3 regions of the Streptomyces sp. NPDC005774 genome follow, and region 1 is predicted to be linked to each of the others. Evidence: riboswitches for the same ligand, from Rfam matches in the RefSeq annotation. Region 1 holds a riboswitch; each other region holds the start of a gene.
The links. Region 1 has a riboswitch for thiamine pyrophosphate ahead of thiO (glycine oxidase ThiO). Riboswitches for the same ligand answer to the same signal wherever they lie in the genome.
Positions count from the first base shown of each region.

Region 2: linked by a shared signal. The riboswitch ahead of ACFYQA_RS09020 (thiamine ABC transporter substrate binding subunit) and the one ahead of thiO (glycine oxidase ThiO) in region 1 are both predicted to bind thiamine pyrophosphate.
Region 3: linked by a shared signal. The riboswitch ahead of thiC (phosphomethylpyrimidine synthase ThiC) and the one ahead of thiO (glycine oxidase ThiO) in region 1 are both predicted to bind thiamine pyrophosphate.

Region 1 is NZ_JBIAIV010000014.1:104,451-114,563, reverse strand. It holds gene ACFYQA_RS15760 (class II 3-deoxy-7-phosphoheptulonate synthase) at 1-1,224, shown strand, start outside; gene ACFYQA_RS15755 (bacterioferritin-associated ferredoxin) at 1,432-1,668, shown strand; gene bfr (bacterioferritin) at 1,680-2,192, opposite strand; gene ACFYQA_RS15745 (sulfite oxidase-like oxidoreductase) at 2,377-3,024, shown strand; gene ACFYQA_RS15740 (deoxyribonuclease IV) at 3,062-3,943, opposite strand; gene pknB (Stk1 family PASTA domain-containing Ser/Thr kinase) at 4,089-6,086, opposite strand; gene ACFYQA_RS15730 (thiazole synthase) at 6,594-7,388, opposite strand; gene thiS (sulfur carrier protein ThiS) at 7,391-7,627, opposite strand; gene thiO (glycine oxidase ThiO) at 7,624-8,820, opposite strand; TPP riboswitch at 8,818-8,929, opposite strand; gene ACFYQA_RS15715 (hypothetical protein) at 8,989-9,333, shown strand; gene ACFYQA_RS15710 (NAD(P)/FAD-dependent oxidoreductase) at 9,373-10,113, shown strand, end outside.
Region 2 is NZ_JBIAIV010000007.1:50,565-60,677, reverse strand. It holds gene ACFYQA_RS09065 (helix-turn-helix domain-containing protein) at 1-157, shown strand, start outside; gene ACFYQA_RS09060 (M23 family metallopeptidase) at 207-653, opposite strand; gene rpsB (30S ribosomal protein S2) at 1,206-2,183, shown strand; gene tsf (translation elongation factor Ts) at 2,386-3,231, shown strand; gene pyrH (UMP kinase) at 3,418-4,173, shown strand; gene frr (ribosome recycling factor) at 4,355-4,912, shown strand; gene ACFYQA_RS09035 (phosphatidate cytidylyltransferase) at 4,912-6,039, shown strand; gene ACFYQA_RS09030 (hypothetical protein) at 6,308-6,484, shown strand; gene rlmN (23S rRNA (adenine(2503)-C(2))-methyltransferase RlmN) at 6,550-7,656, shown strand; TPP riboswitch at 7,704-7,809, shown strand; gene ACFYQA_RS09020 (thiamine ABC transporter substrate binding subunit) at 7,894-8,988, shown strand; gene ACFYQA_RS09015 (ABC transporter permease) at 8,964-10,113, shown strand, end outside.
Region 3 is NZ_JBIAIV010000002.1:306,627-316,739, forward strand. It holds gene ACFYQA_RS03620 (YibE/F family protein) at 1-819, opposite strand, end outside; TPP riboswitch at 1,155-1,343, shown strand; gene thiC (phosphomethylpyrimidine synthase ThiC) at 1,336-3,159, shown strand; gene ACFYQA_RS03630 (VWA domain-containing protein) at 3,249-4,760, shown strand; gene ACFYQA_RS03635 (hypothetical protein) at 4,967-5,836, opposite strand; gene ACFYQA_RS03640 (metallophosphoesterase) at 6,020-7,111, opposite strand; gene ACFYQA_RS03645 (LacI family DNA-binding transcriptional regulator) at 7,561-8,673, opposite strand; gene hisC (histidinol-phosphate transaminase) at 9,209-10,113, shown strand, end outside.

The DNA.
Region 1 (10,113 bases):
CCACTCGTCTTCGCGGGCGAGTGCGACCAGCTGCGCGCCCGGATGGCGGCCGTCGCCAAGGGAGAGGCGTTCCTCCTCCAAGGCGGCGACTGCGCGGAGTCCTTCGACGCGGTGTCCGCCGACCACATCAGGGCCAAGCTGAAGACACTGCTCCAGATGGGTGCCGTACTGACGTACGCCGCGTCCGTGCCCGTGGTGAAGGTGGGCCGGATCGCCGGCCAGTACTCCAAGCCGCGCTCCAAGTCGACCGAGACCCGCGACGGCGTGACCCTGCCCACCTACCGGGGCGACTCCGTCAACGGCTTCGACTTCACCGAGGCGGCCCGCATCCCGGACCCCGAGCGGCTGAAGCGGATGTACCACGCCTCCGCCTCCACGCTGAACCTGGTGCGCGCCTTCACCACCGGCGGCTACGCCGACCTGCGCCAGGTGCACGCCTGGAACCAGGACTTCGTGAAGTCGTCCCCGTCCGGCCAGCGCTACGAGCAGCTCGCCCGCGAGATCGACCAGGCGCTGAACTTCATGCAGGCCTGCGGGGCCGAGCCGGAGGAGTTCAAGACCGTCGAGTTCTTCTCCTCGCACGAGGCGCTGCTGATGGACTACGAGTCGGCGCTGACCCGCGTCGACTCGCGCACCGGACGGCTGTACGACGTCTCCGCGCACATGGTGTGGATCGGTGAGCGCACCCGGCAGCTGGACCACGCGCACATCGAGTTCGCCTCGCGGATCCGCAACCCCATCGGCATCAAGCTCGGCCCGACGACGACGGTCGAGGAGGCGCTGCAGTACATCGAGCGTCTCGACCCGGACCGCGAGCCCGGCCGGCTGACCTTCATCGTCCGCATGGGCGCGGACAAGATCCGCGACAAGCTGCCCGAGCTGGTCGAGAAGGTCACCGCCTCCGGCGCCACCGTCGCCTGGGTGACCGATCCGATGCACGGCAACACCTTCGAGGCGGCCTCCGGCCACAAGACCCGCCGCTTCGACGACGTGCTGGACGAGGTGAAGGGCTTCTTCGAGGTCCACAAGGAGCTCGGCACCCACCCCGGCGGAATCCACGTGGAGCTCACCGGCGACGACGTCACCGAGTGCGTGGGCGGTGGCGACGAGATCTTCGTCGACGATCTGCACCAGCGCTACGAGACCGCCTGCGACCCGCGGCTCAACCGCAGCCAGTCGCTGGACCTGGCGTTCCTCGTCGCCGAGATGTACCGGGACCAGTAGGCACCGACAGCGGCGGGCGACCGGTACCGGACCAGTGGACGCCGGTACCGGTCACCCGCCGCTCACCTGCCGGAACGGTGAGGGGTGGGGCGCGGATCACACGGAATCCGCACCCACCCCACTTTTATGCCCTCCGGGCGACGGGTAAGGTTAGGTTTGCCTCACCGATCAGGGGTCGGGACGGCACGACCCACGCTACGTCGGGAGGTGAATCGCGTGTTCGTCTGCAGCTGCTTCGGAGTGACCGAGGAACAGGTGAAGAGTCACGCGGATGCCGGGGCCTGCACTCCCCGGCAGATCGCCTCCGCCTGCAAGGCCGGCACCGACTGCGGCGGCTGCGTGCGGCGCATCCAGGCGCTGCTCGGCCGTGGCGCCTGCCCCCGCCGGCAGCTGGCCGACCAGGGCCGGCCGCCCCTCGCGACGGAGTTCCCCGAAGCCGCGTAAGTCCTGTCGGTCTAGTAGGTCGAGGGCGTGCCCTTCCCCGAGGAGTCCGGCTGGGACTGCTCGATCACCGTCGACAGGTACAGCGCCTCGCCCAGCTTCTCGATGAGTTCCAGCTGGGTGTCCAGGTAGTCGATGTGCTGCTCCTCGTCGGCGAGGATCGCCTCGAAGACGTTGGCGGACGTGATGTCGTTCTTGTTGCGCATGACCTCCACGCCCCGGCGCAGCCGGTCGATGGCCTCGACCTCGACCTCCCGGTCGGCCTGGAACATCTCCGTCACCGTCTGCCCGACCCGCACATGGAAGAGCCGCTGGTAGTTGGGCAGGCCGTCGAGCATCAGGATGCGGTCGGTGAGGACCTCCGCGTGCCGCATCTCGTCGAAGGACTCGGCGCGCGTGTACTCGGCGAGCCTGGTCCAGCCCTTGTGGTCCTGCAGTTTCGAGTGCAGGAAGTACTGGTTGATCGCGGTCAGCTCGGCGGTCAGCTGCTCGTTGAGGAATTCGATGACCTCGGGGTCGCCCTGCATCGCGGAGGATCCTTCCGTGCGGATGAACGGTCCAGATGCGCCGCATGATTCCACCGGTGGGGAAGATCGTCCAGTAAGTGTTGACTTAGTAAGTAAGGCTATACTTACTGCACTTTGAGACGTATTGCCCGGTTTCATGGGGCCCCGGTCCGATGCGTTACGCCGGGTCTGTCAGGATGGAAGCATGGGTCAGCCGGCGGAACGCGAATCGGGGGAGCGCACAGCGGAGGAAGGGGCACGGTTCGAGCTCCCGCCGGGACAGCGACTGCAGAAGGGCTGGCCGGTCACGCACTACGGGCCGGTGCCCAGGTTTCGGCCCGAGCGCTGGGAGTTCAGGGTGTTCGGCGCCACCGCCGACGGCGACAAGCGCTGCTGGAACCACGAGGAGTTCACGGCCCTGCCGTACCGCAGCGTCGTGGCCGACCTGCACTGTGTCACCAAGTTCAGCATGCTCGGCGCCGAATGGGGTGGCATTCCGGTCCGCACCCTCCTGGAACTCGCCCCACCGGCGTCCGACGCCACCCATGTGATGGTCTGGGCCGAGTACGGATTCAGCTCCAACCTGCGCCTGGCGGACTTCGCGTCCGAGCGGACCCTCTTCGCCACCCACAAGGACGGTGAGCTGCTGACCGCCGAGCACGGGTTCCCGCTCCGTCTGATCGTCCCCCATCTGTACGCCTGGAAGGGGCCCAAATGGGTCCGCGGGGTGGAGTACATGACCACCGACCGCCGCGGTTTCTGGGAGGAGCGCGGCTACCACAACGTCGGCGATCCCTGGAAGGAACAGCGCTACTCGTACCAGGAGGAGCCCGGGGAGGGACCCGAGCTCTGAGCCGGTCCGGCGTGCGTCCTCCTGGGACCGCAGGCGACTACGACGACTCCCGGAGCTTCTTCAGCCGCTCCACGTCCGCCGCATGGCCCTCCTTGCCGCCGGGTGTCTCGATGATCAGCGGGACGCCCTCGGTCGCGGGGTGCGCCATCAACGCGCGGAACGGATCCTCGCCGATATGGCCGTCGCCGATGTTCGCGTGACGGTCCTTGTGCGCGCCGACCACATCCATGGAGTCATTGGCGTGGATCAGTTTCAGCCGTCCCTCGCCGACCGTGTCCACCAGCAGATCCAGTGTTTGATGCATCCCGCTCGGCCCGGTCAGATCGTGGCCGGCCGCGAAGACATGGCAGGTGTCCAGGCAGACGCCCAGTTTCGGATGGGCGTCCAGCGCCTCGAAGTACGGCCCGAAGTCCCAGGTCCGTGAGCAGAGGGAGGAGCCCTGGCCGGCCGTCGACTCGAGGAGCAGGAACGGGTCGTCGTCATGGGTGAGCTCGTCGAGCAGCGGCAGCAGATACTCCCGTACCTGCGCCAGCGCCACCGACCGCTCCCGTCCACCCGTCGCGCTGCCGGTGTGGACCACCACGCCCAGCGCCCCGATCTCGCGCCCGCGCCGCAGTGAGTGCCGCAGCGACTCGACGGACCGCTCGACGGTCGCCCGGGTGTGGGACCCGAAGTTGATCAGGTACGGGGCGTGCACGTACGCCGGGATCGACTCGGCCGCGCACTCCTCGCGGAAGGCCGCGTCCTGCTTCGGGTTGCCGGACGGCGTCGCCCAGCCGCGCGGATTGGCGACGAAGACCTGAACGGCTTCCGCACGCAGCTCACGGGCGTAGGACAGACCGACGGAATGCAGACCGCCGGCCACGGGGACATGGCCGCCGACCGGGTTGCGGGCGGGGCCGGGCAGGTGACTCTTCACCCGTCCAGGGTGTCATGCCGCCGCCCGGTGGCCGCCGCCGGATCAGCGGGCCGGCAGTTCAGCGAGCCGGCAGCTCACCGGGCCGGCAGCTCACCGGGCCGGCAGCTCACCGGGCCGGCAGTTCACCGGGCGACAGTTCAGCGGCTCAGCGGATCTTGAGGGTGATCGTCGAGCCCTTGGGCGCGGTGCCCCCGCCCTCCACGGACTGTCCCCTGACGGTGTCGCCGAACAGGCCGAGCAGCCCACGGTCCTCCTCGACCCGGAACCCGGCCGCCTCCAGCGTCTTCGTGGCCTCGTCCACGCTGTCGCCGACCACGTCGGGAACCTCGATCATCTCGGGTCCCTTGGACAGCGTCAGCGTCACGGTGTCCCCCTCGACGGCCTCACCGCCCGCCTCCGGGTTCTGCCGGGCCACCCGGCCCGCGTCGTGCTCGGAGGTGACCCGCTCGGTGGCGACCTCCACCTCGAGGCCGGCCTTCTCCAGCCCGGCGCGCGCGTCCGCCAGGTCCTCGCCGGTCACGTCGGGGATGTCCACCGGGTTGCCCTTGCTCACGGTGAGTGCCACCGCCGAGCCCGCACGGACCTCGGTACCCCCGGTCGGCCCGGTGGAGATCACGGAACCCTTGGCCACGTCCTCGCTGAACTCCCGGGTGACCATGCCCGGCTCCAGGCCCGCCTTCTTCAGCACGGACCGTGCACTGCCCAGCGCGACGCCGTCCACATCGGGCACCTTCACGGTCTTCGGCCCCTTGGAGAGGGTCAGCGAGACCGAGTCGGTGCCGCGGATACGGGCACCCGCCGCCGGGTCCGTACGGATCACCGTGCCCCGCCTCACGGAGTCGCTGTACGTCTCCTCGACCCGGCCGACGTCCAGCCCGGCCTCCGCCAGCCGGTCCCGGGCCTCCTTCTCGGTCTTCGCCAGCAGCGGCGGGACCTTGGTGAACTGACCCGAGTTGATGTACCAGACGCCCGCTCCGGCCCCGAGGGCCAGCAGCACCACGACGACGATCGTCATCGGGCCGCGCAGCAGTGCCTGAGCGCGCAGCCCCGGGCCGCGCCGGGGCGGCAGCGGCGCCGGGGTCCGGAGCCGGCTGGTGCGGTGGTAGGAGTCCGCACCGCCGCCGTGCCCCTGCTGTTCGTCGTCCTCGTTGACGGGCAGCGGGCGGGACGGGGGTCCCCCCGCGCGAGCGAAGCCGAGCGTGGGGGAGGTCAGCGCGCGCGGGATGACGCTCGTACGGTCGTCCGCGTTGTGGTGCTCCGACGACAGCGCCTGGGGCGGGACCGCGTCCAGCTGCGCCGCGTCGAGGCCGCCGCGGGCCACGCGGACCCGGGCGAGCAGCGCCACCGCGTCGTGCGGACGGATCTCCGGGTTGCGCGCGGTCGCCGACGCGACCAGCTCGTCCAGCGCGTACGCCATACCGGGGACGACGGCCGACGGCGGCGGCACGTCGTCGTGCAGATGCTTGTAGAGCACGATCGCGGGTGAGTCGCCCTCGTGCGGCCGCTCACCGGTCAGCATCTCGTAGAGCAGGATGCCGCACGCGTAGACGTCCACGCGAGGGTCGGCGGTACCGCTCTCGATCTGCTCCGGTGCCAGGTACGAGACCGTGCCCAGCACGGTGCCGGTGGTGTTCGTCACCGTGCCCACGCCCCGGACCAGGCCGAAGTCGGCGACCTTGACCCGGCCGTCGTCCCCGATCAGGACGTTCTCCGGCTTCATGTCCCGGTGCACGAAACCGGCCCGGTGCGCGGCACCGAGCGCGGCCAGCATCGGCTCCAGGATGTCCAGCGCGGCACGCGGCTGCAGCGCCCCGCGCTCACGTAGCACGTCCCGCAGGGTGCAGCCGGCGATGTACTCCATCGCCAGATACACGTACTCCCGGTCGGTGCCCTGGTCGAAGACCTGCACCACGTTCGGATGGTCCAGACGGGCCACCGACTTCGCCTCGCGGATGAACCGGTCGACGAAGGAACCGTCGGCGGCGAGCGCCGGGTGCATCACCTTGAGCGCGAGCACGCGGTCGAGGCGGGTGTCCACGGCCCGGTAGACCGTGGCCATCCCGCCGACCGCGATACGCGCCTCGACGCGATACCGACCGTCGAGCACCTGCCCGACCAGAGGGTCCTGAAGGGTCGTGTCCACGCAGGGAGTCTACGAGCAGCCGCCGACACCCCCGACCGCTTCGTCGCGGATCGGTCCGCGACTGCAGCCGACCTGTGACGCAACCCACGCACACAGGCCGGGGCGGGTGCGGTTCCGGCTCCGGAACGCGTCCCCGTCCCCGTCCCCGTGCGGGTGCGGGTGCGGGTGCGGGTGCGGCCCCGGACCGTGCTCCGCGGCGGGTCCGGTTCCGGCGCGGCGACGCGTTCCGACGGGCCCGACCCGGCACCGGGGTCAGGCTCCGGCGCGAGTGCGTCCCGGCTCCGGAACGTGTTCCGAAGCGGATTCGGCTTCGGCCTGGAAGGCGTTCCGACGCGGGCCGGGTTCCGGTTCAGGGGCGTGGTGGGACGTGGTCCGGGCCATGGCACGGCAGCCGCCGATGGCGGCGCACCCCCATGAGAAGCCCCCGCCTCCCGGCCGACCGGAGACGGGCGGTGCATGGGCGGGAGAGCAACCTGGTGACGACGGTCCCCTCAGAACGCGGGCCGCTCAGAACGCGGGCCGCTCCGGATCCAGCGCGGCGAGACCCTCCGCAGGAGACGACGCCTCGGCGAAGTACCGCCGCGGAATCCGTCCCGCCCGCCTGGCCAGCCGCCCCGCCTCGACCGCACCGCGCATGGCGGCGGCCATCAGCACCGGCTCCTGCGCCCGCGTCACCGCCGAGGCGAGCATCACTCCCGCGCATCCCAGTTCCATCGCCAGCGCCGCGTCCGACGCCGTACCGGCGCCCGCGTCCAGAATCACCGGCACGCGCGCGTGCTGCGTGATCAGCGCGAAGTTGTGCGGGTTGCGGATGCCGAGTCCCGATCCGATCGGTGACCCGAGCGGCATGATCGCCGCACAGCCGGCGTCCTCCAGTTTCCGCGCCAGCACCGGGTCGTCATTGGTGTACGGCAGCACCGTGAACCCGTCGTCGACCAGTGTCTCCGCCGCCTCCAGCAACTCGATCGGGTCCGGCAGCAGGGTGCGCTCGTCGGCGATGACCTCCAGCTTGACCAGATCGGTGCCGAGCGCCTCCCGTGCGAGACGCGCGGTGAGCACCGCCTCGCCGGCGGTGTAGCAGCCCGCCGTGTTCGGCAGCACCCGGATGCCCAGCTTGTCCAGCACCGACAGGACCGAGCCGTGCACCGAGGGGTCCACCCGCCGCATCGCGACGGTCGTCAGCTCCGTACCGGACGCCACCAGCGCCCGCTCCAGCACCTCGAGGCCGGCCGCCCCACCGGTCCCCATGATCAGCCGGGACGTGAAGGACGTACCGCCGAGAACGAACGGATCGTCGGCCATGGTCAGCCTCCTTGGACGGCGGTCAGGACTTCCACCCGGTCCCCCTCGGACAGGGACGTGAGCGGCCACCGCGCGCGCGGGACGACGGTTTCGTTGAGGGCGGCGGCCACCCCGGAGGGAGCCGAGGTCAGGGTGGCGACCAGCGCGTCGAGCGCCGTACCGGAAGCCACCTCGCGCGGCTCCCCGTTGACGGAGACGGAGACGGTGGGGCCGGTCGCGACATTCGCCGGATCGTTCATGCGGACTGCTCCGTGAGTGCGGCGGCGGTGAACCGCCGGGGTGTGAAGGGACGGGCCTCGGCCGGGAGTTCACCGGTGGTCAGGACCTCGGCCAGGACGTCGCCCGTGACCGGCGTGAGCAGCACGCCGTTGCGGTGGTGCCCGGTCGCGAGGACCAGCCCCGCCAGCGCGGACGGGCCGAGCAGCGGCGCGTTGTCGGGGGAGCCGGGGCGCAGCCCGGCCCGGGTCTCGGTGAGCGGAAGTTCGGTGATCCCGGGGACGAGTTCGTGGGCGTCGCGCAGCAGTTCGTACACCCCGCCCGCGGTGACGGTCGTGTCCCAGCCCTGTTCCTCGCTGGTCGCCCCGATCACCAGTTCCCCGTTCTCGCGCGGCACCAGGTACACATGGCTGCCGCGCACCACCGCGCGTACCGTCCGGCTCAGGAACGGGCCGAACCGGTCCGGCATCGTGAGCCGGACCACCTGCCCCTTCACAGGACGTACCGGAGGCAGCACATCCGCCGGGATCCCCGCGAGCCGCCCGCTGAGGCTGCCCCCGGCGAGCACCACCTGCCCGGCGCTCAGCGCGGTGCCTTCGGCGGTGACCACACCCGTGGCCCGCTCCCCGGCGACGGTGAGCCGTTCGGCCCACGCGCGGTGCAACACCACTCCCGCCCGCTCGCAGGCGGTCACCAGCGCGGCCGCCAGGCGCCGGGGGTCGATCTGGTGGTCGCCGTCCACCCGCAGCCCGCCGCGCACACCCGGTGCGAGCATCGGCTCCAGGCGTCGGCACTCCCGCCCGGACAGCCACTGCGCGTCGAGCCCCGACCGCTGCTGCAGGACGTGCAGTTCGCGCAGATGGGCACGGTCGTCGGCGTCCAGCGCGACCGCGAGGGTGCCGCAGCGGCGGTAGCCGAGGTCGTGGCCGGTGGCCTCGGTGAGCTCGGCCGCGAAGCCGGGGTAGCGGCGCGCGGAGGCGAGGTTCAGACCGAGCAGGGTCTGCTCGCCGTAGTGCAGTTCCGTGACGGCGGCCAGCATCCCGGCGGCCACCCGGGCGGCGCCGGCGCCCGGCTCGGGGTCCAGCACGGTCGTGGCCAGCCCGCGCTGCGCGGCCCGCCAGGCCGTGACCAGGCCGATGATCCCGCCCCCGACGACGAGGACGTCCGGAGAACGCCCCGGATCGCGCGGGGAGCCCGAGGTGTGTGTGGGCGACATGGGCGTCCAGCCCCTCCCTTCGCCGGCATGACCCGGATCAGGTTCATACGGTCGGAGGCTGCCAGCCTCCCTCTCAGCCCGGTGCGTCCGGGCTCCCGCGAGTGCTTTACGGTGGCCAGCCTAGCCCCGGAACAATGCCGGAACAACGAACGTACAGGGAGCCCTCAGATGGCTGGTTCGCTCGACGGCCTGGTTCTCTCCCCGGTCGCCGACCAGGCACCGGGGCAGGTCGGCACCCGCACCCGGTTCGTCTACCACGAGCGGAACGGCCGGATCTGGGCCGAGTACGCGGGCGGTGACGTCGTGCGCGGACACCTGGTGGGAACCCGGGAGGGGGACCGGCTGGACTTCCGGTACGTGCAGCTCAAGCACGACGGCACCACCGCCTCGGGCCACTGCGAGTCGACGGTCGTGGAACTGCCCGACGGGCGGGTGCGGCTGGAGGAGACCTGGAAGTGGGAGTCGCAGCCGGGCAGCGGCACCAGCGTGGTGGAGCAGCTCACGGCCCCCTAACACCTGTCCGGCCATGGGACAGGTGTCTATGGTGATCAGGTGAGCGAGCAGACGCAGGAACGGGGACCGTCCGGGCCGCGGCGCGTGGTGGTGACGGGGGCCGGAATGGCCGGCGTACAGACCGCCGTCGCCCTCCGGGAGCAGGGTTTCACCGGCACCGTGACACTGATCGGCGCCGAACCCCACCAGCCGTACGACCGGCCACCCCTGTCCAAGGCGGTGCTGCTGGGCACGGCGGAGAACTCCGCCTTCGACGTCGACTTCGAGACGCTCGGCATCGAACTGCGGCTCGGCTGCGAGGTGTTCGGGCTGCGCCCCGCCGACCACGAGCTGGACACGGAGGCCGGGCCGGTCCCCTACGACGTCCTGGTCGTCGCGACCGGCGCCGAGCCGGTCCGGCTGCCGGGCGCGGAAGGGGTTCCGGGCGTCCATCTGCTGCGCACCCTGGACGACGTCGAACGGCTGCGACCGGTGCTCGCGCGCCGGCAGGACGTCGTGGTCGTCGGTGCCGGCTGGATCGGCGCGGAGTTCGCCACGGCCGCGCGCGAGGCGGGCTGCACGGTCACCGTCGTGGAGGCCGCCGACCGGCCCCTGGCCGAGGCACTGCCCGCCGAGGCGGCCGCCCCCATGACCGCCTGGTACGACGACGCGGGAGTGGTGCTGCGGACACACGCGCGCGTGGAGCGCGTCGAGCCCGGCGCGGTGGTGCTCGACGACGGCTCGCGACTGCCCGCGGGCGCCGTCGTCGTCGGTATCGGTGCGCGCCCCGCCACCGCCTGG
Region 2 (10,113 bases), on a different contig from region 1:
GGGCGAACTGGGTCACGACCAGCCCCGGCTCGCGGCGATGCTGCTCCAGGGCGTGGTCGACGCAGCGGTGCGCCGCATCGAACTCGGCGCCGCCGAACACCCGGAGACGATCACGGAGGCGGCGGTCGCCATGACCCTGCGCGGCGTCCGGCCCTGACGGCCGCCGCCCCACCGTCCCGGCCTCCCGTCGCAGCCCGCCCGGCCGGTCACTCGGGTACCGGCAGGCCGAGGACCGGGAGGAGCCTCGGCGGGCCGTCGCGCAGGAGCCAGGGCGGGAGCAGGGCGAGCGGGTCGAGGTAGACGTCCGCTCTGAGCAGGCCCCAGTGAAGGCAGGGGGCGGCGCAGTGGGGGCTCTTCTCCGGGGCCGTCGCCGCCACCGTGCCGATCACCTCGCCCGGCGCCACCTCGGCCCCTTTCTCCACCGACGGGAGGACCGGCTCGTAGGTGGTACGCAGCGGCGGCGTCCCCGTGCCCGACAGCTCCACCGAGACGACGCCCCGCCCGGCCACCTGTCCGGCGAAGGAGACCCGGCCCGCAGCCACCGCCCGCACCGGTGTCCCCGGCGCCGCCGCCAGGTCCACTCCCCGGTGCCCGCGCCCGTACGGGGTCTCCGGCGGTTCCCAGCCCCGCAGCACCCGGGGCCGTACCTCCACGGGCCAGACCCGTCCGACGGCCGGCACTCCGGGCTCGGCGTCCGGGGCCCCGGTACCGGGGGCCGGAGCAGTGTCCCCGGCCGGGTTCCCAGCCCCAGCCCCAGCCCCAGCCCCAGCCCCAGCCCCAGCCACGGCCGGGTCCCCGGTGCCGGCCGTGAGCAGTAGTGGCAGTGCCGCCGGCAGTGCCGATGGCGGCGGCAGCAGGGCCGTCGGGGTCAGGACCAGCAGGACGATCAGGCGCGCCCATGTCCTCGGAAATCGGCTCATTCGCATGCCGGAGAGCCTCCCCGGAATCCGCGATCACGGCCCGGACCTGTGGATCACCACCCGGTTGTGGACAACGGCGTCACCCAGTGCCCCGCGGGTCCCGTACACTTCTGGTGGCGACCCGGGTCACCGGGTCGACTTCGCACGCCCCGACATCAGGACTGGTCACGACCGCTCCCGGTGTCAGCGCCCCTCGGTCCTTCGTGGCAATGGCGCGTCGTGGGCGTCAGGCGCGGGAGCCGCCGGCTCCCGCGGCACAACCGAGAAAATCAAGGAGATACGGCTATGGCCGTCGTCACGATGCGGGAGCTGCTGGAGAGCGGCGTCCACTTCGGTCACCAGACCCGTCGTTGGAACCCGAAGATGAAGCGCTTCATCTTCACGGAGCGCAACGGCATCTACATCATCGACCTGCTCCAGTCGCTGTCGTACATCGACCGCGCCTACGAGTTCGTCAAGGAGACCGTCGCCCACGGCGGCACGGTCATGTTCGTCGGTACGAAGAAGCAGGCGCAGGAGGCCATCGCGGAGCAGGCCACCCGCGTCGGCATGCCCTACGTCAACCAGCGCTGGCTGGGCGGCATGCTCACCAACTTCTCGACCGTCTACAAGCGTCTGCAGCGCCTCAAGGAGCTCGAGCAGATCGACTTCGAGGACGTGGCCGCCTCCGGCCTCACCAAGAAGGAGCTGCTGGTCCTCTCCCGCGAGAAGGCCAAGCTGGAGAAGACCCTCGGCGGTATCCGCGAGATGCAGAAGGTGCCCAGCGCCGTCTGGATCGTGGACACCAAGAAGGAGCACATCGCGGTCGGCGAGGCCCGGAAGCTCAACATCCCGGTCGTCGCCATCCTCGACACCAACTGCGACCCCGACGAGGTCGACTACAAGATCCCGGGCAACGACGACGCGATCCGCTCCGTCACCCTGCTCACCCGCGTGATCGCCGACGCGGTCGCCGAGGGCCTCATCTCCCGCTCCGGTGTCGCCACCGAGGGCAAGGGCGAGAAGGCCGCCGGCGAGCCCCTCGCCGCGTGGGAGCGTGACCTGCTCGAGGGTGAGAAGAAGGCCGACGAGACCCCGGCCGCCGCCGAGGCCGAGGCCGAGAAGCCCGCCGAGGCTCCCGCCGCCGACGCCCCGGTCGCCGCCGAGGCCGACGCTGCTCCGGCTGCCGACGCCCCGGCCGCCGCCGAGGCCGAGGCCGAGAAGCCGGCCGAGGAGGCCCCCGCGGCCGACGCCGCCCCGGCCGCCGAGGCCGACCAGGCCTGAGCTGCCCGTCAGTGCTGATGACGGCGGGAGCGGGTGACATGATCCCCCATTGCCTGAAGGGCATGGGAGGTACCTCCACCGCTCCCGCCGTTCCCCCGTAGGTGCGCGGCGTGTCACGGTTCCCCAGCTCGGACAGTCCACTGTGGACCGCAGACCCCGCAGATCTCCGATTCTCCAGACTTCGAGAAAGAATCACAGACTCATGGCGAACTACACCGCCGCCGACGTCAAGAAGCTCCGGGAGCTCACCGGCGCCGGCATGATGGACTGCAAGAAGGCGCTGGACGAGGCCGAGGGCAACGTCGAGAAGGCCGTCGAGGCGCTCCGTATCAAGGGCCAGAAGGGCGTCGCCAAGCGCGAGGGCCGCTCCGCCGAGAACGGCGCCGTGGTCTCGATCATCGCTGACGACAACTCCTCCGGCGTCCTCGTCGAGCTGAAGTGCGAGACGGACTTCGTCGCCAAGGGCGAGAAGTTCCAGGCCGTGGCCAACGCCATTGCCGAGCACGTCGTCGCGACCTCCCCGGCCGGCATCGAGGCCCTGCTCGCCTCCGAGATCGAGGCCGGCAAGACGGTCCAGGCGTACGTCGACGAGGCCAACGCCAACCTGGGCGAGAAGATCGTCCTGGACCGTTTCGCCCAGTTCACCGACGGCTACGTCTCGGCGTACATGCACCGCACGATGCCCGACCTGCCCCCGCAGATCGGTGTTCTCGTCGAGTTCGACAAGCAGACCGACGAGATCGCTGCGGTCGCCAAGGGCGTCGCCCAGCACATCGCCGCCTTCGCGCCGCAGTACCTCTCCAAGGAGGACGTGCCGGCCGAGGTCATCGAGACCGAGCGCCGCGTCGCCGAGGAGACCACCCGCGCGGAGGGCAAGCCCGAGGCCGCCCTGCCGAAGATCGTCGAGGGTCGCCTCAACGGCTTCTTCAAGGACGCCACCCTGCTGGGCCAGCCCTACGCGCTGGACAACAAGAAGTCCGTCCAGAAGGTCCTGGACGAGGCCGGTGTCACCCTGAAGCGCTTCACGCGCATCAAGGTCGGCATCTGAGTCCGTACCGCGACGGGCGTGCGACCCCTATAGGGTCGTCGGCAGTCGTTCGGACACGCCGTCACGCGCGCGTGCCGGACGACAGCAGATCTGACGAGGAGGCCATTGCCGCATGGGATGCGTACCCCACCCCACCGGCAGTGGCCTCCTTCGTATGTGCAACAGGTGAAAGAGGCGGGATCCCCGATGACCAAGGCTGAGAAGAGCGACGACGGCACAGTGCACGGACGGTTTCTGCTGAAGCTGTCCGGAGAGGCCTTCTCCGGTGGCGGAGGCCTGGGCGTCGATCCCGACGTGGTGCACGCCGTCGCACGCGAGATCGCGGCGGTCGTCCGTGACGGCGCCGAGATCGCCATCGTCATCGGCGGCGGCAACTTCTTCCGCGGTGCCGAACTCCAGCAGCGCGGCATGGACCGGGCCCGCTCGGACTACATGGGCATGCTCGGCACCGTGATGAACTGCCTCGCACTCCAGGACTTCCTGGAGAAGGAGGGCGTGGACTCCAGGGTCCAGACCGCCATCACCATGGGCCAGGTCGCCGAGCCCTACATCCCGCTGCGGGCCGTACGGCACCTGGAGAAGGGCCGCGTGGTCATCTTCGGCGCCGGCATGGGCATGCCGTACTTCTCCACCGACACCACCGCCGCCCAGCGTGCCCTGGAGATCGACGCCGAGGCCCTGCTGATGGGGAAGAACGGGGTGGACGGGGTCTACGACTCCGACCCGAAGACCAACCCCGACGCGGTGAAGTTCGACCACCTCGGGTACGGCGAGGTCATCACGCGTGATCTGAAGGTCGCCGACGCCACGGCCGTCACCCTGTGCCGCGACAACAAGCTCCCCATCGTCGTCTTCGAACTGCTGGCGGAGGGCAATATCGCGCGCGCCGTCAAGGGTGAGAAGATCGGCACGCTGGTGGGTGACCCGACGGACCGGAAGTGACCGGACCACAAGCACCCGTCCGAGGGGCGACACCCTCGGGGGACGGACGGGGCGGGCCGGGCCGGGGGATGGACAATGTCCCGCCGGTCGGGAACCGTGCAGGAAGAAGACGCGACGCAGCCGGCCGCCGCCCCGACAGGGAACCGCGGCCGGGCCTACTCAAGACACGCAGGAGCAAGTGGTGATCGAAGAGACCCTCCTCGAGGCCGAGGAGAAAATGGAGAAGGCCGTCGTGGTCGCCAAGGAGGACCTCGCCGCGATCCGCACCGGTCGTGCGCACCCGGCGATGTTCAACAAGATCGTGGCCGACTACTACGGCGCGCTGACGCCGATCAACCAGCTGGCCTCGTTCTCCGTGCCCGAGCCGCGCATGGCCGTGGTGACGCCGTTCGACAAGAGCGCACTGCGCAACATCGAGCAGGCCATCCGCGACTCCGACCTGGGCGTCAACCCGAGCAACGACGGCAACATCATCCGCGTGGTGTTCCCGGAGCTGACCGAGGAGCGCCGTCGCGACTTCATCAAGGTCGCCAAGACCAAGGGCGAGGACGCCAAGGTCTCCATCCGCGCCGTGCGCCGCAAGGCCAAGGACGGCATCGACAAGATGATCAAGGATGGCGAGGTCGGCGAGGACGAGGGACGCCGGGCGGAGAAGGAGCTCGACGACACCACCGCGAAGTATGTCGCCCAGGTGGACGAGCTCCTGAAGCACAAGGAAGCGGAACTGCTCGAGGTCTGATGAACGAATCTTCCTGGGGGGCGCCGCCGCAGGCCGGGGACTGGGGGCCGCCCGACCATGGGCCCGTCCAGGGAGCTGTCCCGGCGGGTCCCCCGTACGACGCGCATCACGCGCAGCAGACTCGCCCCATGCCGGTCGTGCCCGGCGCACCCGAACACGGCGGCGGTCAGGAGATGGACCAGGGGGCTGCTCGGCCGAGCGGCCCCCTGTTCCGAGACGAGCCGACACGGGCGCGTCCCCGTCCTGGGGAGATGCCGCAGAATCCGGAGTCCATGCCCGACGCCCCGCAGCCGGTGCCCCCGCCGCAGAAGAAGAGCGCGGGGCGCGATCTGCGTGCCGCGATAGGGGTCGGTGTCGGGCTCTGTGCGCTGGTCGCCGTGTCGCTGTTCGTCGTCAAGGCCGTCTTCGTCGGCGTCGTCACCGTCGCCATCGTGGTGGGCCTGCGGGAGCTGACGAAGCGGCTGGAGGAGCGCAAGGGCATCAAGGCGCCGCTCGTGCCGCTTGCCGTCGGTGGTGCGGCCATGATCGTCGCCGGATACGTCTGGGGCAGCGACGGCGCGTGGATCGCGATGGCGCTCACCGCGCTGGCGATACTGGTCTGGCGGATGGCCCAACCGCCCGAGAACTACCTCAGGGACGTCACGGCGGGGGTCTTCGCCGCGTTCTACGTACCGTTCCTGGCGACCTTCGTGTCGATGATGCTGGCCGCGGACGACGGGCCCTGGCGGGTGCTGACGTTCATAGTGATCACGGTCGTCGCCGACACCGGTGCGTACGCCGTCGGCTGGCGCTTCGGCACGCACAAGCTCGCCCCGCGCATCAGCCCCGGCAAGACCCGCGAGGGCCTGCTGGGCGCGGTCGCCTTCGCCATGGTGGCGGGCACGCTGTGCATGCAGTTCCTGATCGACGACGGCACCTGGTGGCAGGGGCTGCTGCTCGGGCTCGCCGTCTCGGTCAGCGCCACCCTCGGTGACCTGGGCGAGTCCATGATCAAGCGGGACCTCGGCATCAAGGACATGGGCACACTGCTGCCCGGCCACGGCGGCATCATGGACCGCCTGGACTCTCTGCTGCCGACGGCTCCGGTGGTGTGGTTGCTGCTGGTGGTCTTCGTAGGGTCGGGGTGAGGGAAGGTCACGGCATCGCGCGGCGCCGGCCGCACATGGATACATCATGGACTGCCTGGACTCTCTGCTGCCGACGGCTCCGGTGGTGTGGTTGCTGCTGGTGGTCTTCGTAGGGAGCCGACCGTCCGCCTCCGGCGTCATTCGAGCCCCGCGCACATCGGCATCGTGCGCGGGGCTCGTCCCGTCGAAGGAAGGGCTCGGCCGGCCCGAGCACGTCCGCCCCAATTCCCTCCTGTCCGGCGTGTGCGCGCATCGGTAGGGTTCCGCGATGGCGCAGGCACGGCTCGGGGCGGACGGCAGATACCGGGGTGACCTGTCATGCCGGTGGTGCGACACCCTGATCGACCAGGGCGGGCGGCGCAAACCGCGCCTGTACTGCCGTATGTCCCACCGCTGGAAGAACTACGGCTCATGGGTCGCGGCCCTGGTCGGCGGCCTGTTCTGACCGATTCCGGGCGCCTCGGCCGGTCCGCGCGGTCACCCGGTTGGATCTGCGACACTGGTACAGCCATGCCTAAGCCCGGAGAACTGACCTTTGTCGCGCCGCGCGGATCCAAGAAGCCGCCGCGGCACCTTGCCGACCTCACGCCCGCCGAGCGCAAGGAGGCGGTCGCAGCGGCCGGTGAGAAGCCGTTTCGGGCCAAGCAGCTCTCGCAGCACTACTTCGCGCGGTACGCGCACGATCCGGAGCAGTGGACCGACATTCCCGCCGGGTCGCGGGCCAGGCTGCGGGAGGCGCTGCTTCCCGAGCTGATGACGGTCGTCCGGCACCTGTCCACCGACCAGGGCACCACCCGCAAGACGCTGTGGAAGATGTCCGACGGGACCCTCGTCGAGTCGGTGCTCATGCGGTACCCGGACCGGGTGACGATGTGCATCAGCTCGCAGGCGGGCTGTGGCATGAACTGCCCGTTCTGTGCGACCGGGCAGGCCGGTCTCGACCGGAACCTGTCCACCGCGGAGATCGTGCACCAGATCGTGGACGGGATGCGGTCGCTGCGGGACGGAGAGGTTCCCGGTGGGCCGGCGCGGCTGAGCAACATCGTCTTCATGGGGATGGGCGAGCCGCTCGCCAACTACAACCGGGTCGTGGGTGCCATCCGCCGCCTGACCGACCCCGAGCCGGACGGCCTCGGGCTGTCCCAGCGCGGGATCACCGTGTCGACGGTCGGGCTCGTGCCGGCGATCAACCGGTTCTCCGACGAGGGCTTCAAGTGCCGCCTCGCCATCTCCCTGCACGCACCCGACGACGAACTGCGTGACACCCTCGTCCCCGTGAACACGCGGTGGAAGGTGCGCGAGGTCCTGGACTCCGGGTTCGAGTACGCGGCCAGGTCCGGGCGGCGGCTGTCCATCGAGTACGCGCTGATCCGGGACATCAACGACCAGGCGTGGCGCGGTGACAGGCTGGGGCGGCTGCTCAAGGGCAGGCCCGTGCACGTCAACCTCATCCCGCTCAACCCGACGCCCGGCTCCAAGTGGACCGCCTCGCGGCCCGAGGACGAGAAGGCGTTCGTGGACGCGATCGCCGCGCACGGTGTGCCGGTGACGGTCCGGGACACCCGGGGGCAGGAGATCGACGGGGCCTGTGGTCAGCTCGCCGCGAGCGAGAGGTAGCCTGGCCGGCACAGGAGCAACAACTGCATACCGGGTAACACACGTTCATTTTCCGACAGGGGAGCGCTACAGCGCTGAGAGTGCGGCATCGGCCGCAGACCCTCCGAACCTCGCCCAGGTCATTCTGGGTAGGGAGATCGGTCATCACTCGAGCTGTTGCGCCCTGCCCGGGACACCTGTGAGGGGTCCCGGGCAGGGCCGCGTCTCTTCCTGGTCACTCCCAGGAGGAAAAAACCGGTGAACATCACCAAGAAGGTCACGATCCTGGCTGTCGGGCTGGGTCTGGTCACGCTGTCCGCCTGCGGTTCGTCCGACGGCGGCGACGACGGCGGCGGCAGGAGCGGCGGCGGGTCGAAGACCGTGACCCTCGTCAGCCACAACTCGTGGGCCGCGTCCAAGGACGTCCTCGCCGCCTTCGAGAAGGAGTCCGGCTACAAACTCAAGGTCCTGGAGGACGGCGACGCCGGGTCGGCCGTCAACAAGGCGATCCTGACCAAGGACAACCCCCAGGGCGACGTCTTCTTCGGCGTGGACAACACCCTGCTGTCCCGCGCCCTCGACAACGGGCTGTTCCAGCCGTACGAGGCGAAGGAATCCGACCTCGTCCTTCCCGAGTTCCGGGTCGGCGGGGCCGGCCACCGGGTCACGCCCGTCGACACCGGCGACGTCTGCGTCAACTACGACAAGGCCTGGTTCGAGGAGCGCGACCTGACCCCGCCGCGGACCTTCGACGACCTGGTCGAGCCCGAGTACAAGGATCTCCTGGTCGTGGAGAACGCCTCCACCTCCTCGCCCGGCCTCGGCTTCCTCCTCGGCACCGCCGCGGAGTACGGCGACGAGGGATGGCAGGACTACTGGAAGAAGCTCAAGGCCAACGGTGTGAAGGTGGTCGACGGCTGGGAGCAGGCCTACAACGAGGAGTTCTCCGGTTCGGCCGGCGGCAAGCAGGCCAAGGGCGACCGGCCGCTGGTGGTGTCCTACGCCTCCTCGCCGCCCGCCGAGGTGATCTACGCCGACCCGAAGCCGAAGACCGCGCCCACCGGCGTCGCCGAGGGCACCTGCTTCCGACAGGTGGAGTACGCGGGACTGCTCGCCAACGCGAAGAACCCCGAGGGCGGCAAGGCGCTGCTCGACTTCCTGATCAGCAAGCGGTTCCAGGAGGACATGCCGCTCAACATGTTCGTCTACCCGGTGCGGGAGGCCGCCCGGGTGCCCGGGGAGTTCACGGAGTTCGGACCGCGGGCCGAGGATCCCGAGACCATGGACCCGGCGAGGATCGCCGACCACCGCGACCAGTGGGTCAAGTCGTGGACCTCGCTCGTACTGAAGTGAGCCGAGCCGCGGCGAGGCGGCGTGGAACCGCGGCGCGGCTGGGTCTGATGGCCGTGCCCGTCGCGTTCTTCGCCGCCTTCTTCGCCTACCCCGTCACCGCGATCGTCGCGCGAGGCCTGAAGGCCGACGGGGTCTGGCAGCTCGGGCGGATCGGGGAGGTCCTGGGGCAGTCCGACGTCCGCCAGGTGCTGTGGTTCACCACCTGGCAGGCGCTGGTCTCCACTGCCCTCACCCTCCTGATCGCCCTGCCCGGCGCATACGTCTTCGCCCGCTTCGACTTCCCCGGCAAGCAGCTGCTGAGGGCCGTGGTCACCGTCCCGTTCGTGCTGCCGACGGTCGTCGTCGGTACGGCGTTCATGGCGCTCGTGGGTCGCGGCGGGCTCCTCGACGAGCTGTGGGGTCTGCGGCTGGACACCACCGTGTGGGCGATCCTGCTGGCGCACGTCTTCTTCAACTACGCCGTCGTCGTACGGACCGTCGGCGGACTGTGGGGGCAGCTCGACCCGCGGCAGGAGGAAGCCGCGCGGATGCTCGGCGCCTCCCGGTTCACGGCCTGGCGAACCGTCACGCTGCCCGCACTGGGGCCCGCGGTGGCCGCCGCCGCGCTGATGGTCTTCCTGTTCACCTTCACCTCGTTCGGTGTGGTGCAGATCCTCGGCGGCCCCACCTTCGCCACCTTGGAAGTGGAGATCTACCGGCAGACGTCGGAGATCTTCGACCTGTCCACCGCCGCCGTCCTGACGATGATCCAGTTCGTCGCGGTGGGCGCGATTCTCGCCCTGCACGCCTGGACCGTACGGCGGCGGGAGACCGCGCTGCGGCTGGTGGATGCCTCCGGGACCGCGCGGCGGCCGCACGGCGCCGGGCAGTGGGCGCTGCTCGCCGGGGTCGTCACCACCGTCGCCGTCCTGCTGCTCCTGCCGCTCGCGGTGCTGGTGGAACGGTCCTTCGGCGACGCGGGTCTCGGCCACTACCGGGCGCTGACCCGCGACGACGGGGGTGTGTTCCTGGTCGCGCCGATCGAGGCGGTCGGCAACTCCCTGCGGTACGCGGTCGCGGCCACCGCCATCGCCGTGGTGATCGGGACCCTGGCATCCGTCGCGCTCACCCGGCGGGACGCGGGAC
Region 3 (10,113 bases), on a different contig from region 1:
ACCGCGCAGCCGTCCGACAGCGACGACGGCGACCGCGAAAATGCCGGCGAGCAGGGCCAGCGGTACGCGCCGGTTCACATCCGCCACCGAGTACTGGAGGTCCTTCGGTGCGGAGGGCTCGTAGGCGACCACGACCCCCTGACCCTCGCTCAGCTGACGTGACTGGTCCGGCTGCACGATCTCGGTGAAGGTGCGGCCCGCATCGTCGCCGGTGTCGACCCGGATGGTCGCTTTCTTGCACGTGCCGTCCGCCTGCTGCTGAGCGGAGGACCCCTCGGCCGTCGAGATGTCGCCGGTCGGGACGCCTCCGGATGCGTTGACGGACGAACAGCTCACCTCGGCCACCTTGGTGACCGTGGCCTGCTGAGTCTGCCGGTCGAAACCGACACCGGTCCGCTCGTGGCCGGGTGTGCCACCCGGCCACAGCACTGCGAGGCCGATCAGCACCGCCGCACCGAACGGGATGAGGACCGCCGCGATGACCTTGCGCAGGTGCTTCGAGACGGGAGCGGCCGGGCCGTGGCTGTGACTGTGCCCATGCCCGCCGGCGGGGCCCTGGCCATGCTCGTGCCCACCGTCGCCCGGAGACGGACCGCCGTGCCCGCCAACCGAGTTCGGTCCGCCGCCGGAGTTCGGGCCGCGGCCGCCGGCGCCGGGGTCCGGGCTGTGGTCATGACCCGGACCGTGAGCCTGGCCGCGGGCTCGACCCTGCCCTTGCCCTCCTTGCCCTCCTTGCCCCTGCCCCTGCCTGTGGCCCGGGCCCGGGCGGCTCGCGCCGGGCCCGGGGGCCCGACCGGAAGGTTCGAAACCCGGGCCCACGGGCCCCGGGCCGGCGGGCCCGTCGGGGCTTCTGGGGCCAGGGTTTCCAGGGCCGGGCAGGTGGTTCTGTGCCGCCGGTACCTCGCCGGGGCGGTGTCCATGCCCGAACCAGTCTTCGGAGCCGGGGCTGTCTCCCTGAACGTCCCCATGGCCCAGGCCGGTGCCGGCTGCGGGTCCTCTGCCACGGCCGCCGCCGATTCGGCCGCCGGAGCCACGGGATGGTTCGGGCGGTGGGTACGGGGGAGGTTGCGTCGAGGTCACCGCCTGATCATCGCAAGAACAACGAGGGCCCTCTGTTCACCGCGCCAGGATTCCCGCTAGCGTGGAGGTACCTTTTTTGTACACGCGGGAGCTCGGAGCACCGGGCTGAGAGGGCGCTGACCTCCGTCCCAGCGACGTTCCACATGAAACATCACATGTCCGAGTGATGTTTCACACGGAACGTCGGCAGACGGAAACTGCTGCGTCGACCGCTGAACCTGTTACCGGGTAATGCCGGCGTAGGGAGTAGGTCTCATGACCAACAAGGACGCACGCACGCCTGCCTCCACCCAGAAACCGACGGAAGCGTCGGTGGGGGAGGAGGCCGGGAAGTCCATCGGCTGGCACAAGGCGTACGTCGAGGGCACACGCCCCGGCCTGCGGGTGCCGGTCCGTCAGGTACACCTCACCAACGGGCAGTCGGTCACGCTGTACGACACATCGGGCCCGTACACCGACCCCCTGGTCGACACCGATGTGCGCAGAGGGCTGGCGCCGGTGCGGGAGAACTGGATCACCGCGCGCGGTGACACCGAGGAGTACGCGGGCCGTCCGGTCCGCCCCGAGGACGACGGGATCAGGCACACCTCGCCGCGCGGTGGACTGCGCAATCTCGACGCGGTGTTCCCGGGCCGGCCCCGTCAGCCGCGCCGGGGCCGCGCGGGTGGGGTGAGCGGGGCGGTCACGCAGCTGGCGTACGCGCGCCGCGGTGAGATCACGCCCGAGATGGAGTACGTGGCCATCCGGGAGAACGTATCGCCGGAGGTCGTGCGTGAGGAGATCGCGGCAGGCCGCGCGGTGCTGCCCGCCAACGTCAACCACCCGGAGACCGAGCCGATGATCATCGGCAAGCGGTTCCTGGTGAAGGTCAACGCCAACATCGGTAACTCCGCGGTGACCTCCTCCATCGAGGAGGAGGTGGAGAAGATGACCTGGGCGACCCACTGGGGCGCCGACACGGTCATGGACCTGTCCACCGGTCGCAACATCCACACCACCCGGGAGTGGGTGCTGCGCAACTCCCCCGTCCCCATCGGCACCGTGCCGCTCTACCAGGCGCTGGAGAAGGTCGACGGCAGGGCCGAGGAGCTGACCTGGGAGATCTACAAGGACACCGTCGTCGAGCAGGCCGAACAGGGCGTGGACTACATGACGGTCCATGCGGGGGTACGGCTGGCGTACGTGCCGCTCACCGCCCACCGCAAGACGGGCATCGTCTCGCGCGGCGGCTCGATCATGGCGGCGTGGTGCCTGGCGCACCACAAGGAGTCGTTCCTGTACGAGAACTTCGAGGAACTCTGCGAGATCCTCGCGGCGTACGACGTCACGTACTCGCTCGGCGACGGTCTCCGGCCGGGCTCGATCGCCGACGCCAATGACGAGGCGCAGTTCGCGGAACTGCGCACGCTCGGGGAACTCAACCGGATCGCCAGGCGTTTGAATGTGCAGACCATGATCGAGGGCCCGGGGCATGTCCCGATGCACAAGATCAAGGAGAACATCGACCTTCAGCAGGAGATCTGCGATGAAGCCCCGTTCTATACGCTCGGCCCGCTGACGACGGACGTCGCGCCCGCGTACGACCACATCACTTCCGGTATCGGCGCGGCGATGATCGCATGGTGGGGCACGGCCATGCTCTGCTATGTCACGCCCAAGGAGCACCTGGGCCTGCCGGATCGCGACGACGTCAAGACCGGTGTCATCACCTACAAGATCGCCGCCCATGCCGCCGACGTCGCCAAGGGGCATCCGGGGGCGCAGGAGTGGGATGACGCCCTGTCCGACGCGCGCTTCGAGTTCCGGTGGGAAGACCAGTTCAACCTGGCTCTCGACCCGGACATGGCAAGGGAGTTCCACGACGAGACGCTTCCGGCGGAGCCCGCGAAGACGGCGCACTTCTGCTCGATGTGCGGGCCGAAGTTCTGTTCCATGAGGATCAGCCGGAGCATCACGGAGCGGTTCGGCGAGACTTCGGAGGAGGGTGCGTCGGCCGAGGAGATCGCCGAGGGGATGCTGCGGAAGTCGAAGGAGTTCGCCGAGGCGGGCAACCGTGTGTACCTGCCGTTGACGGACTGAACGAACAAGCGGACCGAATGGACAAAGGGGCGGGCCGTTCGGGCCCGCCCTCTCGCTCCTCGGGAGGACGGGTCGGCAGACTGGATGTCATGACAGCGAGATCAATGAGCAAGGGGTCCAACCTTCCCGTCGACGCCCAGGCGGTGCGCGTCGAGCTCGCTTGGGCCGCTGGGGCCGGTGTGCCCGACATCGACGGGTCGGCTCTGCTGCTCACGAAGACCGGGCGGGCGCGGGACGACGGCGACTTCGTCTTCTACAACCAGCCGCGGCACACCTCCGGCGCCGTGACGCACCTGGGGAAGCGGAGCGCCGCCGGCGCCGCGACCGACACGGTCGAGGTGGACCTGCGCCTGCTGGAACCGGCCGTCGAGAGAGTCGTGCTGTGCGCGTCGTCCGACGGCGGGACGTTCGGCCAGGTGCCGGGACTGATGCTCAGGCTGCTCGAGGCCGGTACGGGAGCCGAGATCGCGCGGTTCGACATGGTGGCCGGGACGGAGACCGCGTTCATCGGCGGTGAGCTGTACCGGCGGCAGGGAAAGTGGAAGTTCCGTGCGGTGGGGCAGGGATACGCCGCGGGGCTCGCGGGGCTGGCCACCGACTTCGGTATCACCGTGGACGATGCTCCCCGGACGGCAGCGGACTCCACGACGGCTGCCGGCTCCACCACGGCACCTGGCGCGACGAGGACTCCTGCCGCGGCCACAGTGTCACCAGTCCCGCCCGCGGTACCCACCACCCCGCCCCAGCCCCCGGTCGCGCCGGCCACCTCCGCCCCGGTGCCCCCTGCCCCCGTTCCTCCGTCCGTCCCGTCGGCCGTCCCCCCGACCGCTCCACGGCTCACCAAGGGTGAGGAGCGGCTGCCGGTGGACATGCGCAAGCGGCTGTCCCTGCGCAAGGAGCAGGTGGCGGTCAGCCTGCGCAAGCACGGGGCCGCCGGGGTCACCGCGCGCGTGGTCCTCGTACTGGACGCCTCCGGTTCCATGTCCTTCCTGTACTCCAAGGGAGTGGTGGCGGACGTCGTCGAACGGATGGCCGCGGTTGCCGCGCAGCTGGACGACGACGGTGAGATGCAGGCCTGGACGTTCGCCTCGCATCCGGCGCGGCTGCCGGACCTGCTCCTGGGCGAGCTGCCCGAATGGCTCCGGCTGCACGTACGGGTGGGAGAGATGAGCCTCTTCCGGCGCGGACGGAAGAAGGGGCTGGACCCGCGCCAGGTCGACATGCGGGAGGTCGGCATCCAGAACGAGGAACAGAAGGTCATCGCCGAGGTCCGCTCGTTCGTCAGGGACAGCCCCGCGGCGGCCCCGACGCTTGTGCTGTTCTTCTCCGACGGCGGTGTCTACCGGAATACCGAGATCGAACGGGAGCTCCGCGAAGCGGTGGAGGAACCGATCTTCTGGCAGTTCGTGGGCCTCGGCCGGGCGAACTACGGCGTGCTGGAGCGGTTCGACACGCTGCCCGGACGCCGCGTCGACAACGTCGGGTTCTTCGCCGTCGACGACATCGGCACTGTGCCGGACCCGGAGTTGTACGACCGCCTGCTGTCCGAGTTCCCCCAGTGGATCACCGCAGCGGGCCAAGCGGGCATTCTCCGACCCTGAAGACCGCTCCTCAGGCCTGTACGGGCACAGGGCGGCGAAGCCGGGCCCACCCCGGCTCACGCCCCTCGGTGCGGAGCTCTGGGACGGGCTCCGCCGGTGAGGGAGCGCATGCCGACGGCTGGGCGGTCCGCATGCTTCGGCTCGTCCGGTGGGGCCGGCTCCGGTGGGGCCGGCTCCGGTGGGGCCGGCTTATTCGATTGTTCCGGCTATTCGGGCTTGTGTTCCGGCCCTCCGAAGTCCGGGCTGCTGTAGTCCGGACTCGAGTAGCTCGGCCGTCGGCCGCGGTTCGTACCCTCGCCGGGACTGGTGAACCCCGGCCGGTCGTATCCGAGATGCGGGATGCGGCCGGCCGGTTCGGACGGCGCCGCGGAGTGCAGTGCGGCCGCGGCACCCGGGTCGGCGAGCGCGTCCCGCAGGAACGGGATGATCCCCTGTTCCCGCAGTGCCTCGTGCCAGGCTTCCCTGGCCAGGGACAGCTCCTCGTCGGCTTCACCGTACGGCCCGCTCCGGGCCGAGGGCTTGTTGCGCAGGGCGGTCAGCAGCAGACCCACCGCGGCGACCAGGATGGCGACCGCGGTCACGGCGCCGAATGTCCAGCCCGTGGTGAGCATGGTCCGGGCGAAGACCGCGCCGGGATCGAGCATGCGCAGGATGTAACCGACGAGCAGGAATATCGCGGCCGCGGTGCCGGCCAGAACAGGTGCCAGGACGGCGATGACGGCGACGGCGCCCGCGCCGGCGGTCTCGGCGACCTCTCCCATGGTGGTGGCGAGCCCCGCCGTTTCCGGCCCCGGCTCGGAGGAGCCGGATGCCCGGGTGGGCGGGGTGGACGACGCCGGTGGCCGGCGCAGTTCCTCGCGGACCTTGGTGTAGTGCTGGTATTCGGTTGCCGCGGCCACCGTGATGATCGCGGTGGCGTTGAGTGCCATCGTGCGCAGTTGTTCGGAGGTGAGCCGCTGTCCGACCGTGGCCAGTTCCGGGCGTTGTGGTGCGGAGCGCAGCACCGCATCGAGAATCCGCGCGTAATCCTGGCGGTCCTCGGTCAACAGATGCTGCGGAACGCTGTTCATGTGCATCCCCCGATGCTCCGTAGGGCTTGTGACTCGGCATGCCGACGAGCCGTTGGGCAGAAACGGAGGGGAGCCTGCTACGGATAGGTCGATGGTAGAGCGCCAACGGTGCACCGTGACAGGGGGTTTACCGAAATTGGCCTTGGTTCGGTGTGGTTCCGGGCCGGGGGTGCCGGGTCCGGAACCCGCTCACTGGGCGAGCGGCAGTCGCTGGACCAGCAGCTTTCCGTCCATCGTCACGCCACCGTCCATCGCGATGGCCAGTCCCTCGGCATAGACGTGCGGACCCTCGACGACAGGACCGTTGCCGTCCTCGCCGTCCTCGGAGCCTACTTCGCCCAGCAGATACGGAATGGGGCTGTGCCCGTGAACAACCCGGGTGCCGCCGTACGTATCCAACAGCGAGCGCACCGCTTCGGCGCCGCCCTCGTCGCGGAAGGAGAACCGCTTGGTGAACTTGCGGAACAGGTCCCAGACCTCGTCGGCGTCGTTGCGGGTGATCGTCTCGCGGACGGTGTCGTTGACTTCCTCGATGGAACGGCCGTAGTCGAGGTAGGCAGTGGTGTCGGAATGCAGCAGCAGATGGTCGTCGACGGTCTCGACGGCGTCCAGGCGGGCCATCCACTGCAGGTGGTGGTCCTGAAGGCGGTCCATGTCGGTCTTCTGCCCGCCGTTGAGCAGCCAGGCGGCCTGGAAGGTGGCGGTACCCGCGCCGGAGTTGACGGGGGTGTCGCCGAACCGCTTGGCGCCGAGCAGCAGCAGCTCGTGATTGCCCATCAGGGCCTTGCAGTAGCCGCCGGCCGCGGCGGCCTCGGCGGACAGCCGCATCACGAGGTCGATGACGCCGATGCCGTCCGGGCCGCGGTCGGTGAAGTCGCCGAGGAACCAAAGCCGTGCGGGGCCGGCGCACCACTGGCCCGCGGAGTCGATGAGGTCCTGCTCCTGGAGGGCGGCCACCAGCTCGTCGAGGTAACCGTGGACGTCGCCGACCACGTACAGCGGGCCGGGCCCGGTGGCGGGCTGGGGTGCGGGTGCGGACGCGGGGTCGACGGTCACCTGCACAGTGTCACCCCGATTGATGACCGGGAGGTCCCGTTGCGTAGGCGTGTATCCCTCCGGGTGGCTCGTCTCGGAGGGCGGGGCCACATCGCCGGGGTGCATGCTGTGGGCGTACGGACCGGTCTCGTGGACGTAAGCGGGCACCCGGAAGTCGCGCACCGTCGCTGGGCGCTCCACCGCGGGTCCTTGACCGGCCCCCTGAGTCATCGACCCCTCCACCATCAAGCCGCAACTGCACCGCGTCGGACTGCCTGGTCGCAGCGGCCCGCGGTGTCGTGGGCCCATCATAGGAATGCGGATCGCGCCGTGTGATGACCCAGGGGTGGTGAATCGGCGCACGCGTCCAGTTCGCTGCTACTTTTGCCCCGTTTTGGCAAAATTCTCGGCTTCTGCTCGGGGCCTCGGCCGCCCAGGTGCCGTCCGGAGACGGTGCGGGCTCCTCAGAGGACCGCGACCGCTCCCTCCGGGAGACCGGCCCGTTTCCCGCGGAGGAGAGCTCCGAGAGCCGGAGGAGGGGCGGAGGGTGCGGCGCCGCTTCACTCTCGCGGAAGCAATGGCCTCATCCCTTCGGGAGCCGCTGCCCCACCCTCCCCGTTCCCTGCCGGGTCATCCCTGACGGAAGCCGCTGCCGCCGAGTCCCCTCCGCTCCGCTGCCGAGCTCTCGCCGTCCGTCAGGTCCGTTCCGGTGACCGTGGCGGGCTGACCGTCGTACGTGGCGGGCGGCGCTGCGACGAGGTGCGCACGATCAGCTCGGTGGGTATGACCTGCGCCACTGTGTGCTCGGCATTGACGCCCTCGATCGCGTCGATGAGCAACTGGACCACGGCCGTGCCGATACGGCGCGGTTTGAGCGAGAGCGTGGTGACGGGCGGCTCGGTGTTGGCGTAGACGGTCGACTCGCTGCAGCAGACCAGTAACAGGTCCTCCGGGACGCGCAGGCCGTAGCGGCGTGCGGCGGCGAGCAGATCGGTGCCGTTCGGGTCGAACAGACCGTAGACGGCGTCCGGGCGGTCGGGGCGGGCGAGGAGACGGTCGGCGGCGACGGCTCCCGCGCACGGATCGTGTGCCGGATAGGCCTCGTACACCGGATCCTGGCCGACGCGTTCGCACCAGTGCAGATATGCGGTGGTCGACAGGTGGGTGTACGTGTCGGTCGTGGTCCCGGTCAGCAGGCCGATGCGGCGGGCGCCGGCGTCGGCCAGGTGGTCGAGGATCCCGAGGACCGCTGCTTCGTGGTCGTTGTCCACCCAGGCGGTGACCGGGAGCGAGCCGGCCGGGCGACCGTCGGAGACGACCGGTAAACCCTGCCGGACCAGTTCGCTGACGACCGGATCCTGGTCCGAGGGGTCGATGACGACCGTGCCGTCCAGGGCGACGTTGGACCACACGTCGTGGCGGGAGGTCGCGGGGAGGATCACGAGGGCGTAGCCGCGGGCCAGGGCGGCGGAGGTGGCGGCGCGCGCCATCTCGGCGAAGTACGCGAACTCGGTGAAGGTGAAAGGTTCTTCCCCGTACGTGGTCACGGTCAGGCCGATGAGCCCCGATTTGCCGGTGCGGAGCGTACGGGCGGCGGCCGAGGGACGGTAGCCCAGTCTGTCGGCGACCTCGCGGACGTGGCGCCGGGTGGCGTCCGGGAGCCTGCCCTTGCCGTTGAGGGCATCGGAGACGGTCGTGATGGATACTCCGGCTGCGGCGGCCACGTCCCTGATGCCCGCCCGACCCGGCCTGCTGCTTCGGCGTGAGGTTTCCGCGCGGCTCACCTGGTGCTTCCCTGCTGCTGTCATGGCGAGCCGATAGTAGGGCTCATGCGGTGGGGTAGGGCGGACGCATATGCGCGCATTGACAGGCACGTTTCTGCATGATCATTGAGTATTAATCTCCTTGGAAAACAAGGGTGTTGAACGTTTCAATACCAGGATCTGGTGTCTCGGCGCATACGGACCTGTCGAGGGGGCGATGTTGCGAAGAGGTCTCAACTCACCTGCACGAGGGATGCGCGCCACGGCGCAAGCCACCGGCGCATAGATATATGTGTGAAGCGCCCCCTGCCCGGACGCTCTTTGTGCGCCTTCGCGGCGTGATGCCCCTGTTGCTGAAGAGACTGAGGTGGCTCATGGGGCTGATCGCCCTTGCGGTGTCACTGGGCAGGCGCGCCCCGCAGGCGCGCCCCGCGGCCCGCACCTCGGCCCGCACCTCGGCAGGCCCGTCCTCGCCGTCACCGCTGTGCACGTCTACGCAGTGACGCCGAATCCTCATAAGGTGTGGAGTATTGGATGTCGGCGGCGGTCAAGGGCCGCCGGTCTTCGGAGGAGGACTGCGGTGAGTGAGACGAGCCCCAAGCTGCGCGCCGAGCTGGAGGGTATTCCCACGTACAAGCCGGGCAAGCCGGCGGCGGCCGGGGGGCCGGTGGCCTACAAGTTGTCCTCCAACGAGAACCCCTATCCACCGCTGCCGGGGGTGATGGAGGCTGTGACGTCCGCGGCGTCCTCCTTCAACCGCTACCCCGACATGGCCTGTACGTCGCTGATGGCGGAGCTGTCCGAGCGCTTCGCCGTCCCGGTCTCCCACCTGGCCACCGGCACCGGCTCGGTCGGCGTCGCCCAGCAGCTGCTGCAGGCCACCTCGGGCCCCGGCGACGAGGTGATCTACGCGTGGCGTTCGTTCGAGGCGTACCCGATCATCACCAGGATCAGCGGTGCCACCCCTGTGCAGGTGCCGCTGACGCCGGGCGATGTGCATGATCTGGACGCGATGGCCGAGGCGATCACCGAACGGACCCGGCTGATCTTCGTCTGCAACCCCAACAACCCGACCGGCACGGTGGTGCGGCGGGCGGAGCTGGAACGTTTCCTCGACCGGGTGCCCCGGGATGTCCTGGTGGTGATCGACGAGGCGTACCGCGAATTCATCCGCGACCCCGAGGTCCCGGACGGCGTGGAGTTCTACCGGGACCGGCCCAACGTCTGCGTCCTGCGGACCTTCTCCAAGGCCTACGGTCTGGCGGGGCTGCGGATCGGCTTCGCGATCGCCCATGAGCCGGTGGCCGCGGCGCTGCGCAAGACGGCGGTGCCGTTCGGCGTGAGCCAGGTCGCGCAGGAAGCCGCGATCGCCTCGCTGCGTGCCGAGGACGAGCTCATCGGCCGGGTCGGGTCGCTGGTGTGTGAGCGCAACCGTGTCATGGAGGCGCTGCGTGCCCAGGGCTGGGAGGTGCCCGAGACCCAGGC